2 regions of the Allobosea sp. 05T439 genome follow, and region 2 is predicted to be linked to the other one. Evidence: predicted binding sites of a transcription regulator. Region 2 holds the regulator's gene; the other holds the start of a gene.
The links. The regulator PhoB, encoded in region 2, activates phosphate uptake and scavenging genes when phosphate is short. The targets are predictions, from matches to a motif close to TGTCATNNANCTGTCAT.

Region 1: AC1DIO_RS17640 (HAD-IIA family hydrolase) is a predicted target of PhoB. The motif match lies at 1,803-1,819, and genes of this name have one in related genera.

Annotation. Positions count from the first base shown of each region.
Region 1 is NZ_JBFTKP010000014.1:40,014-44,424, forward strand. It holds gene AC1DIO_RS17630 (ABC transporter permease) at 1-783, opposite strand, end outside; gene AC1DIO_RS17635 (ABC transporter permease) at 790-1,713, opposite strand; gene AC1DIO_RS17640 (HAD-IIA family hydrolase) at 1,906-2,664, shown strand; gene AC1DIO_RS17645 (MurR/RpiR family transcriptional regulator) at 2,661-3,593, shown strand; gene AC1DIO_RS17650 (hypothetical protein) at 3,629-4,003, opposite strand; gene chrA (chromate efflux transporter) at 4,105-4,411, opposite strand, start outside.
Region 2 is NZ_JBFTKP010000008.1:130,254-134,664, reverse strand. It holds gene pstB (phosphate ABC transporter ATP-binding protein PstB) at 1-768, shown strand, start outside; gene phoU (phosphate signaling complex protein PhoU) at 817-1,536, shown strand; gene phoB (phosphate regulon transcriptional regulator PhoB) at 1,570-2,268, shown strand; gene AC1DIO_RS11755 (YnfA family protein) at 2,334-2,708, opposite strand; gene AC1DIO_RS11750 (TIGR03862 family flavoprotein) at 2,783-4,000, shown strand; gene greA (transcription elongation factor GreA) at 4,010-4,411, opposite strand, start outside.

The DNA.
Region 1 (4,411 bases), on a different contig from region 2:
CATGTAGTCGCGCCCCTGGCCGACCATGGAGCCGAGCGTGGCAGTGGGGGGCTGGACGCCGAGCCCGAGGAAGGAGAGGGCGGATTCCAGCAGGATCAGGTTCGAGAAGTTCAGGCTCGCCATCACCACGACCGGCGAGACGATATTGGGGATCATGTGGACGGTCGCGATGTGCCAGCGGGTCGCTCCGGCGGCTCGGGCCGCCTCGATGAAGGGCATTTCCCGCAGGCCGAGGACCTGGGCGCGCACAAGCCTGGTGAAATGGGCCCAATAGGCGATGCCGAGCACGCCGATCAGCACCGCGACATCGGTTCCCGCCAGCGCAACCACGAGCAGCGCGACGAGCGTGAAGGGCAGTGACAGCTTGATGTCGACGAGCCCCATGACCAGCGCATCGACCCGGCCTCCGAGTTGCCCGGCGACGAGCCCGAGCGCGACGCCGATGACGAGCCCGATCAGCGTTCCAAACAGCGCGAGCGCCAGCGTCAGCCTGAGGCCGTACAGACAGCGCGAGAGCAGATCGCGGCCGAGTTGATCGGTGCCGAGCCAATGCGCCGGATTGGCGCGCTCGAAACCGAGCGGGGGCCGCAGCCGCGCCAGCAGTTTCTGCTGGTCGGGGTCGAAGGGCGCAAGCACGGGCGCGAGCACCGCCAGGAGGACGAGCACGAGCGCCAGAAGCGCGGCCGCGACGACCAGGGCGTTCATGCCGGCCGGACGCGCGAAGCGCCGGCGCGGCTTGTGCTGCGGGGCAAGCACGATCTTGACGTCGAGGGTATCGGTCATGACCGCTCAGGCTCCAGCCAGGCGCACGCGCGGATCGACCAGCGCATAGGCGAGATCGACCAGCAGGTTGACGACGATGACGGCGGAGGCGACGACGAGGACGCCGAATTGCAGGACGGGATAGTCGCGGCGCAGCGTCGCGCCGACCAGCAGGTCGCCGACGCCGTTCCAGGCGAAGACGGTCTCGACCACCACCGCTCCCGAGACGAGCGTGGTGATCTGCAGGCCGAGCACCGTGATGACCGGGATCAACGCGTTGCGCAGGCCGTGATGGAGAATGATGCTGCTCTCGGCGAGCCCCTTGGCCCGGGCCGTGCGCATATAGTCCTGCGAGAGGACGTCGAGCATGGCGTTGCGGGTGTAGCGGACCAGCGCCGCGACGAAATAGGCCGAGAGCGCGACCGTCGGCATGACGTAATGCGCGAGTGTGGCCGAGCCGGCGCTGGGCAGCCAGTGCAGCGTGTAGGAGAAGACCAGCAGCAGCAGGATGGCGAGCACGAAATTCGGGATGGCGTAGCCGAAAAAGGCCGTGAAGAGCACGGCGCTGCCGCGCCCCTGGCCGCGCCAGACGGCAGCCAGGATACCGGCCGGCACGCCGATGCAGATCGTCAGCGCCAGGGTCGCGACCAGGAGCGAGGCGCTCTGCCAGAGCCGTTCGGTGAAGATCGTCGCGACCGGCCGGCGCTCCATCAGTCCGAGGCCGAAATCGCCTGAAAGAAGCGAGCGCCAGAACAGCCAGTACTGCTCGGCGACGGAACGATCGAGCCCCCAATAGGCAATCATCTCGCGGCGCGAGGCGGCATCCAGCCCTTCCGGCATCAGGAAGTCGATCGGGTTGCCCGTCAGGCGCGTGGCGAGGAAGACGACCGAGGTGATCACCCAAAGCGTGATGCCCATGCGCAGCAGCCGGCCTGCGAGGAATTCAAGCATGTCTTCCCCCCTGGAGCCGCCGGACGTCGCCCTGCATGCCGGCTCAGTCGTGGCCCGTGCTGCGACGGGCTCGTTCTAGGCTGTGCTTCATGACAGGATGATGAAATAATCTCATTCGATATTGAATTTGACACTGAGTTTATCTCAGTTCATGGACGAGCCTCACTTGCTGACAGGGTTTGGATTCGCGCGATGGGGTCGTTTCACGGCATTCAGGGGTGTCTCGTCGATCTCGACGGCACCCTGGTGCGCGGCCGGCAGATGCTTCCCGGCGCAAATGCCTTTCTCGAAAGCCTGGACGGCCGTTTCGTCATCGTCTCCAACGATGCCGAGCATACGCCGCTCGAATTGTCGCGTGCCCTGAAGCGTCTCGGCCTGACCATCGCGCCGCGCCGGATCGTTCTCGCCGGCTCGACCGCGCTTGACGAAATCGCGCGCCGGCAGCCCCGGGCCCGCATCTCCATGATGGCCAGCAAGAGCCTGATGATCCATGCCCGCGACCGCGGCCTTGTCCCGGTGCAGGAGCGGCCGGACATCGTCTTTCTCGGACGCGACCGGCATTTTTCCTATGAACGCCTGATGCTTGCAGCCAATGCGGTACGCGGCGGCGCCGAGCTCGTCGCTGCCAATCCCGATCTCGTCCATCCCGGCCCGGATGGCGCGGTGGTGCCGGAGACCGGTGCATTGCTGGCGGCGCTGCTCGCCTGCACTGGCCCCGTGCCGTACCGCATCATCGGCAAGCCGGAACCCGCCTTGTTCGAGGCCGGCCTGGCGCTGCTCGGGCTGTCCAGGAATGCGGTGCTGATGGTTGGCGACAACCCGGCGACCGATGGTGAGGGCGCACGGCGCCTCGGCCTGCGCTATTTCGAGCTTCGCGACGGGGTCTTCCCCGCCATCGCGGCGAATGCGCCTTGTCGTGTCTCGGCCGACATGCTGGCCTTCCCGGCATGACGGCGTCGAATCGCAATCCCGGATCGGCCGAGGCCGCCCCCGGCGAACCAGGCACCGAAAGGCGCAAGGGCACCGGCACGCCCGGTCTCGAGGGGGCGCTCGAACGCCTGCAGGCGCTGCGCGCCAACCTGCCGCCCAAAGCTGCCCGCATCGCCGATTTCTTCATGACCCATGCCGCCGAGGTGGTGCATATGTCGGTCACCGAAGTGGCCGAGCGCACCGGCGCGAGCGAAGGCAGCGTCATCTCGCTCTGCCAGCAGCTCGGCGCGCGGGGCTTCCAGCAGGTCAAGATCGCGCTGGCGCGCGATCTGGTGCAACCGGTTCAGTTCATCCACGAGGATCTGGCCCGTTCCGACGACACCGGTGCGGTGATCGAAAAGATCTTCCGCAGCGATCTCCAGGCCCTGCACGACACCATGAAGGTGCTCGACACCACGGCGATGGAGGCCGCGGTCGCCGCGATCCTGAAGGCGCGCCGCGTCGAGCTCTACGGCATCGGCAGCGCGGCCCCGATCGCCGAGGATGCCAATTACCGCCTGCTGCGCATCGGCATCGAGGCGAAGGTCGTGGTCGATTCCCATGTCCAGGCCATCAGCGCCTCGTTGACCGGGCCTGACGTGGCGGTGATCACCATCTCCCATTCCGGCAGCACGCTCGAGACGGTTGCAGCCACGAAACTTGCCAAGGAAGCCGGCGCGACGACGATCTGCATCACCAATTTCGGCAAGTCGCCGCTGCTCGCCCATGCCGATATCGTGCTGCACACGATGGCGCGCGAAACGCAGTTCCGCACCGAGGCGATGACGAGCCGGATCGCACAGCTTGCCATCATCGACGCGCTGATCGCCTGTGTGTCGCTCGCCGATTACGACAAGGCCCTGGCGACGATCGGCAAGACCTTCGACGTCCTGTCGAGCAAGCGCTTCTGAGCCGGMGGCAGGGGAACCTCATCCCAGTAGCGGACCTATCGCGTTTGCCGCGACAGCCTGCCCTCATAGGGCACACCCAGCCCTTGCGGTTGAAGCTGCAATGTTGTGCTCGATGTCCAGGCTTCGAAGCAGTCCTCGCCCCGCGCTGATTGCCAGCAGAGCGCGTCGCCCTTGACGAACCAGCGGAGATCCTGCCGGCGGCTCATCGCGTATTCCGTGAGGTTGCCGCCGGGCTGGAAGCTGTAACGCCAGTGCACGCCGTCACTGAATTCCTTCCCCGACATCAAGCGCTCGATCGCTGTGCCGTGAATGCGCCTGAAGCCTTTCAGCTCGGGGCGATGCTGCGCCCATGTCGTCGAGATCTGTCCGGCGGCTGCCAGTGCGAACAGGGGGAGGGCCCATCTTCTCATGCGCTTCAAGATCTCCGGTGGCGCGTGAGCTGCCGGCCGCCTGCAGCCTAGGCTCCAAACGCCAGGACCGCGTCGGCCGCGAACAGGTGCGTGGCCGCCCGCTAGATCGATCCCGTGACGAATCCAAAGAGGACCCCAAGGACGGAGCATGCCGCCAGCACCCCGATCATGCCGACCTTGAAGCGAAACACCGCCAACAGCGCGCCAATTGTCAGAATCAGAGACGGGATGTTGACGGAGCTGAGCACAGGCACGTCGAGTGTCACGCCAAGCCCATGAACCTCGCGCAGCTCTGAAAACAGCACGTGGAGCGCAAACCAGATCGCGAGATTGAGAATGACGCCCACGACAGCCGCGGTGATCGCCGACAAGGCGGCGGACAGGGCTTTGTTGCTGCGCATCGTCTCC
Region 2 (4,411 bases):
CTTGATGCCGAGGCCCCCGTCCGGATCGCGGTCAAGAACCTCGATTTCTACTACGGCGAGCACAAGGCGCTGAAGAACATCAATCTCGACTTCCGGGACCGCCATGTCACGGCCCTGATCGGACCGTCGGGCTGCGGCAAGTCGACCCTGCTGCGCATTTTCAACCGGATCTACTCGCTTTATCCCGAGCAGCGCGCCACCGGCGAGATCCTGCTCGACGGCCGCAACGTCATCAGCAACGATATCGATGTGAACGAGCTGCGCTCGCGCGTCGGCATGGTGTTCCAGAAGCCGACGCCCTTCCCGATGTCGATCTACGACAATGTCGCATTCGGCATCCGCCTCTACGAGAAGCCACCGAAATCCGAGCTCGATGACCGCGTCGAGGGTGCGCTGCGCCGTTCCGCGCTCTGGGACGAGGTCAAGGACAAGCTGAAGACCTCCGGCATGGGCCTGTCCGGCGGCCAGCAGCAGCGCCTCTGCATTGCGCGGACCATTGCCCAGAAGCCGGAAGTCATCCTGTTCGACGAGCCGACCTCGGCGCTCGATCCGATCTCGACCGGCAAGATCGAGGACCTGCTCGAGCAGCTCAAGACCGACTTCACCATCGTCATCGTCACCCACAACATGCAGCAGGCGGCGCGTATCTCGCAGTACACCGCCTTCATGTATCTCGGTGAGGTGATCGAATTCGACGCCACCAACACCATCTTCATGAACCCGCACAAGAAGCAGACGCAGGACTACGTCACCGGCCGCTTCGGCTGAACCGGCGCCCAGCCTTCCAACTGCTTTGCCGACAAAGGATACGCCGCGATGACTGATCACATCGTCCGCTCATATGATGCCGATCTCGAGGGGATCCGCCGCAGCCTGGCCGAGATGGGGGGCATGTCGGAGCGCATGCTCGGCGATTCGACAGTCGCCCTGGTGCGCCGCGACACCGGGCTGGCACAGAAGGTCATCAGCGCCGACCAGCGCCTCGACAATCTGCAGCGCGAGGTAGAGGAGAAGGCGGTGCTCACCATCGCCCGGCGCCAGCCGCTCGCCAACGACCTGCGCGAGCTGATCTCCGCCATCCGCATCGCCGCCGATATCGAGCGTGTCGGCGATCTCGCCAAGAATATCGCCAAGCGCGCGGTCGCCATCTCCGGCCAGTTCCAGCCGCCGTCGCGCGCGGTCGTCGGCCTCGAGCATATGAGCCGCCTGGTTCAGGCCCAGCTCAAGGACGTGCTCGACGCTTACGCCGTCAGCAACGAGCAGAAGGCCATGGAGGTCTGGCGCCGCGACGATGAGATCGACGCGCTCTATACCTCGCTCTTCCGCGAGCTGCTCACCTATATGATGGAAGACCCGCGCAACATCACCTTCTGCACGCATCTCCTGTTCTGCGCCAAGAATGTCGAGCGCATCGGCGACCACACCACCAACATCGCCGAGACGATCCACTATCTCGTCACGGGCGAAGCCTTGGACGCAGCCCGCCCGAAGCTCGACACGACCAATATCCTTCTGGACGCCGCCACCGGTKAGTGACCGGCGCCCGACACCTTTGGGACCGAGTGAGACATGCCTGCACGCATCCTGATCGTTGAGGACGAAGAGCCGCTGACCCTGTTGCTGCGCTACAATCTCGAAGCCGAGGGCTTCGAGGTCGACAGCGTCGCGCGTGGCGACGATGCCGAGCTGCATCTGCGCGATCATACGCCGGACCTCGTGCTGCTCGACTGGATGCTGCCGGGCCTTTCCGGCATCGAGCTCTGCCGGAGGCTGCGGACCCGTCGCGATACCGAGCGGGTGCCGATCATCATGCTCACCGCCCGCGGCGAGGAAACCGAGCGTGTGCGCGGCCTCGCCACCGGGGCCGACGACTATGTCGTCAAGCCGTTCTCGCTGCCCGAGCTGATCGCCCGCATCCAGGCGTTGCTACGCCGCGCCAAGCCGGGTCATGTCGCCGGCCTGTTGGCCGCCGGCGATCTCGAACTCGACCGCACCACCCGCCGTGTCCGCCGCTCAGGCAGCGAGCTGCATCTCGGCCCGACCGAGTTCCGCCTGCTCGAATTCCTGATGCAGGCGCCGGGGCGGGTCTATTCCCGGGCCCAGCTGCTCGACGCGGTCTGGGGCCGCGACGTCTATATCGACGAGCGCACCGTCGACGTCCATGTCGGCCGGCTGCGCAAGGCGATCACTCCTGACAACGCCAAGGACCCGCTGCGGACCGTGCGCGGTGCCGGCTATGCCTTCGACGAGACCTTTGCGCGGAGCTGAGACTTGGATCATCGGGGACTTGGATCATCGGGCCGGATATCGAATCCGCCCGACGATCTAACCGTCTATGGTTGCATCGGCCTTCCCGAAAACCGCAATCCACCTTTCGGGCCGATACCCTCGCGCGGCCCTGCGATAATAATCGCCGCGCCGGCGAGGCAGATCAGCCCACCGATAATGTCCCAGCGGTCGGGGCGAAAGCCTTCCACGGCCCAGAGCCAGGCGAGCGAACTGACGATGTAGACGCCGCCATAGGCGGCATAGGCCCGTCCGGCGGCTTCGCTCTCCGCCAGCGTCAGCAGCCAGGCGAACAGGGCGAGCGAAAACAGTCCGGGTACGAGCCACCAGATGGGCTTGTCGAGCCGGAGCCAGCCCCAGAACGCGAAACAGCCGGCGATTTCGAGAATGGCTGCGCCGAAATAGGCGGCGATGGTCGGCATGGTTCGTCCCTGTCGATGGCCTTCGGGGCGGGATTACCCTTGACCGCAGGGCGCGCTGACGGCAAGCCGGACCGATGCCCACACATCACGTCGCCATTATTGGAGCAGGGCCCTCCGGGCTGATCGCGGCCGAGCGCCTTGCGGCAGCCGGGGACACCGTCACGATCTACGATCGCATGCCCTCGCCGGCCCGCAAATTCCTGCTGGCCGGGCGCGGCGGATTGAACCTTACCCATTCCGAACCGCTCGACAGGTTCCTGCCCCGCTATCGCGATGCGCAAGCCTGGCTGGAGCCGGCCATTCGCGCCTTCCCGCCACAATCCCTGCGCGACTGGGCCGATGCGCTCGGGCAGGACACGTTCGTCGGCAGCAGCGGCCGCGTCTTCCCGCGCGCCATGAAGGCCTCGCCCCTGCTGAGGGCATGGCTGCGCCGGCTCGATGGTCTCGGCGTCGCCTTCGCGCCTGGGCAGCGCTGGACCGGCTGGAGCGAAGCGGGAGCTCTGACGTTCCGGAGCCGCGATGGCGCCGATGTCGAGGCGCGGCCCGACGCGACGCTGCTCGCGCTCGGCGGTGCGAGCTGGCCACGGCTGGGTTCGGATGGTGGCTGGGCACCCTTGTTGGCGGCGCGCGGCGTTGCGATCGCGCCGCTGCGCCCGGCCAATGGCGGTTTCACGGTCGATTGGTCCCAGACCATGCGAGAGCGTTTTGCCGGAGTACCGTTGAAGCGCATCGTCCTGAGCTTCGGCGGCCAATCCGTGCCCGGCGAGGCGATGATCGATGCGACGGGTCTGGAAGGCGGCGCGGTCTATGCACTCTCTGCCCCGATTCGCGAGACGATCCTGCGCGAGGGCAGGGCGGTCATCACCATCGATCTGCGGCCCGATCACGAGGCGGCACTGCTGGTCCAGCGCCTCGCGCATCGTCGCAAGGGCGTGACGCTGAGCAATCATCTGCGCAAGGCTGCAGGTCTTGCTCCATCCGCGATTGCGCTGCTGCGCGAAGCGGCGAAGGGGCCACTCCCCGAAGACGCGGAGAGGCTGGCCGCACTGATCAAGGCCGCGCCTCTGGTGCTCACCGGTCTCAGACCGATCGAGCGGGCGATCTCCACCGCCGGTGGCGTCGCCGCGGCCGAGGTCGAGGAAGGCTTCATGCTGAAACGCTTGCCCGGTACCTTTGTCGCAGGCGAGATGCTGGATTGGGAGGCGCCGACCGGCGGCTATCTGCTGCAGGCCTGTTTCGCGACCGGAGTCGCAGCTGCAGCAGGGATTCAGGCCTGGCTCGCGGATAGCTGAACGATCGCCTCAGGAGATCGCGATGATCTCGACCGCCTCAGTGCCGATGCTGACGCTCTCGCCAATGCCCTTGCCCATCAGCGCGCTCGCCAACGGCGCGACATAGGGCAGCGTTCCGTGTGCCGGATCGGCCTCGTCCTCGCCGACCAGCCGCCAGTTCTGCTCGCGCCCATCGGCCCGGCGGATCGTCACTGTCGAGCCGAAGCGGACGATGTCGTGCCTTTCCTGCGCAGGGGCCAGCTTGGCGCTGGCGCGCCGCGCCGCCCAGTAGCGGAACTCGCGCCGCGTCTGAGCGATCTCGGTGCGGTCGCCTCCGGCCAGCGCCGCCGCGTGTTCGTCATGCCAGCGCGCCAGCTGGGCCTCGATCTGTGCGAGCCCCTCAGGCGTCACGAGGTTCGGGTGAGGCGAGAC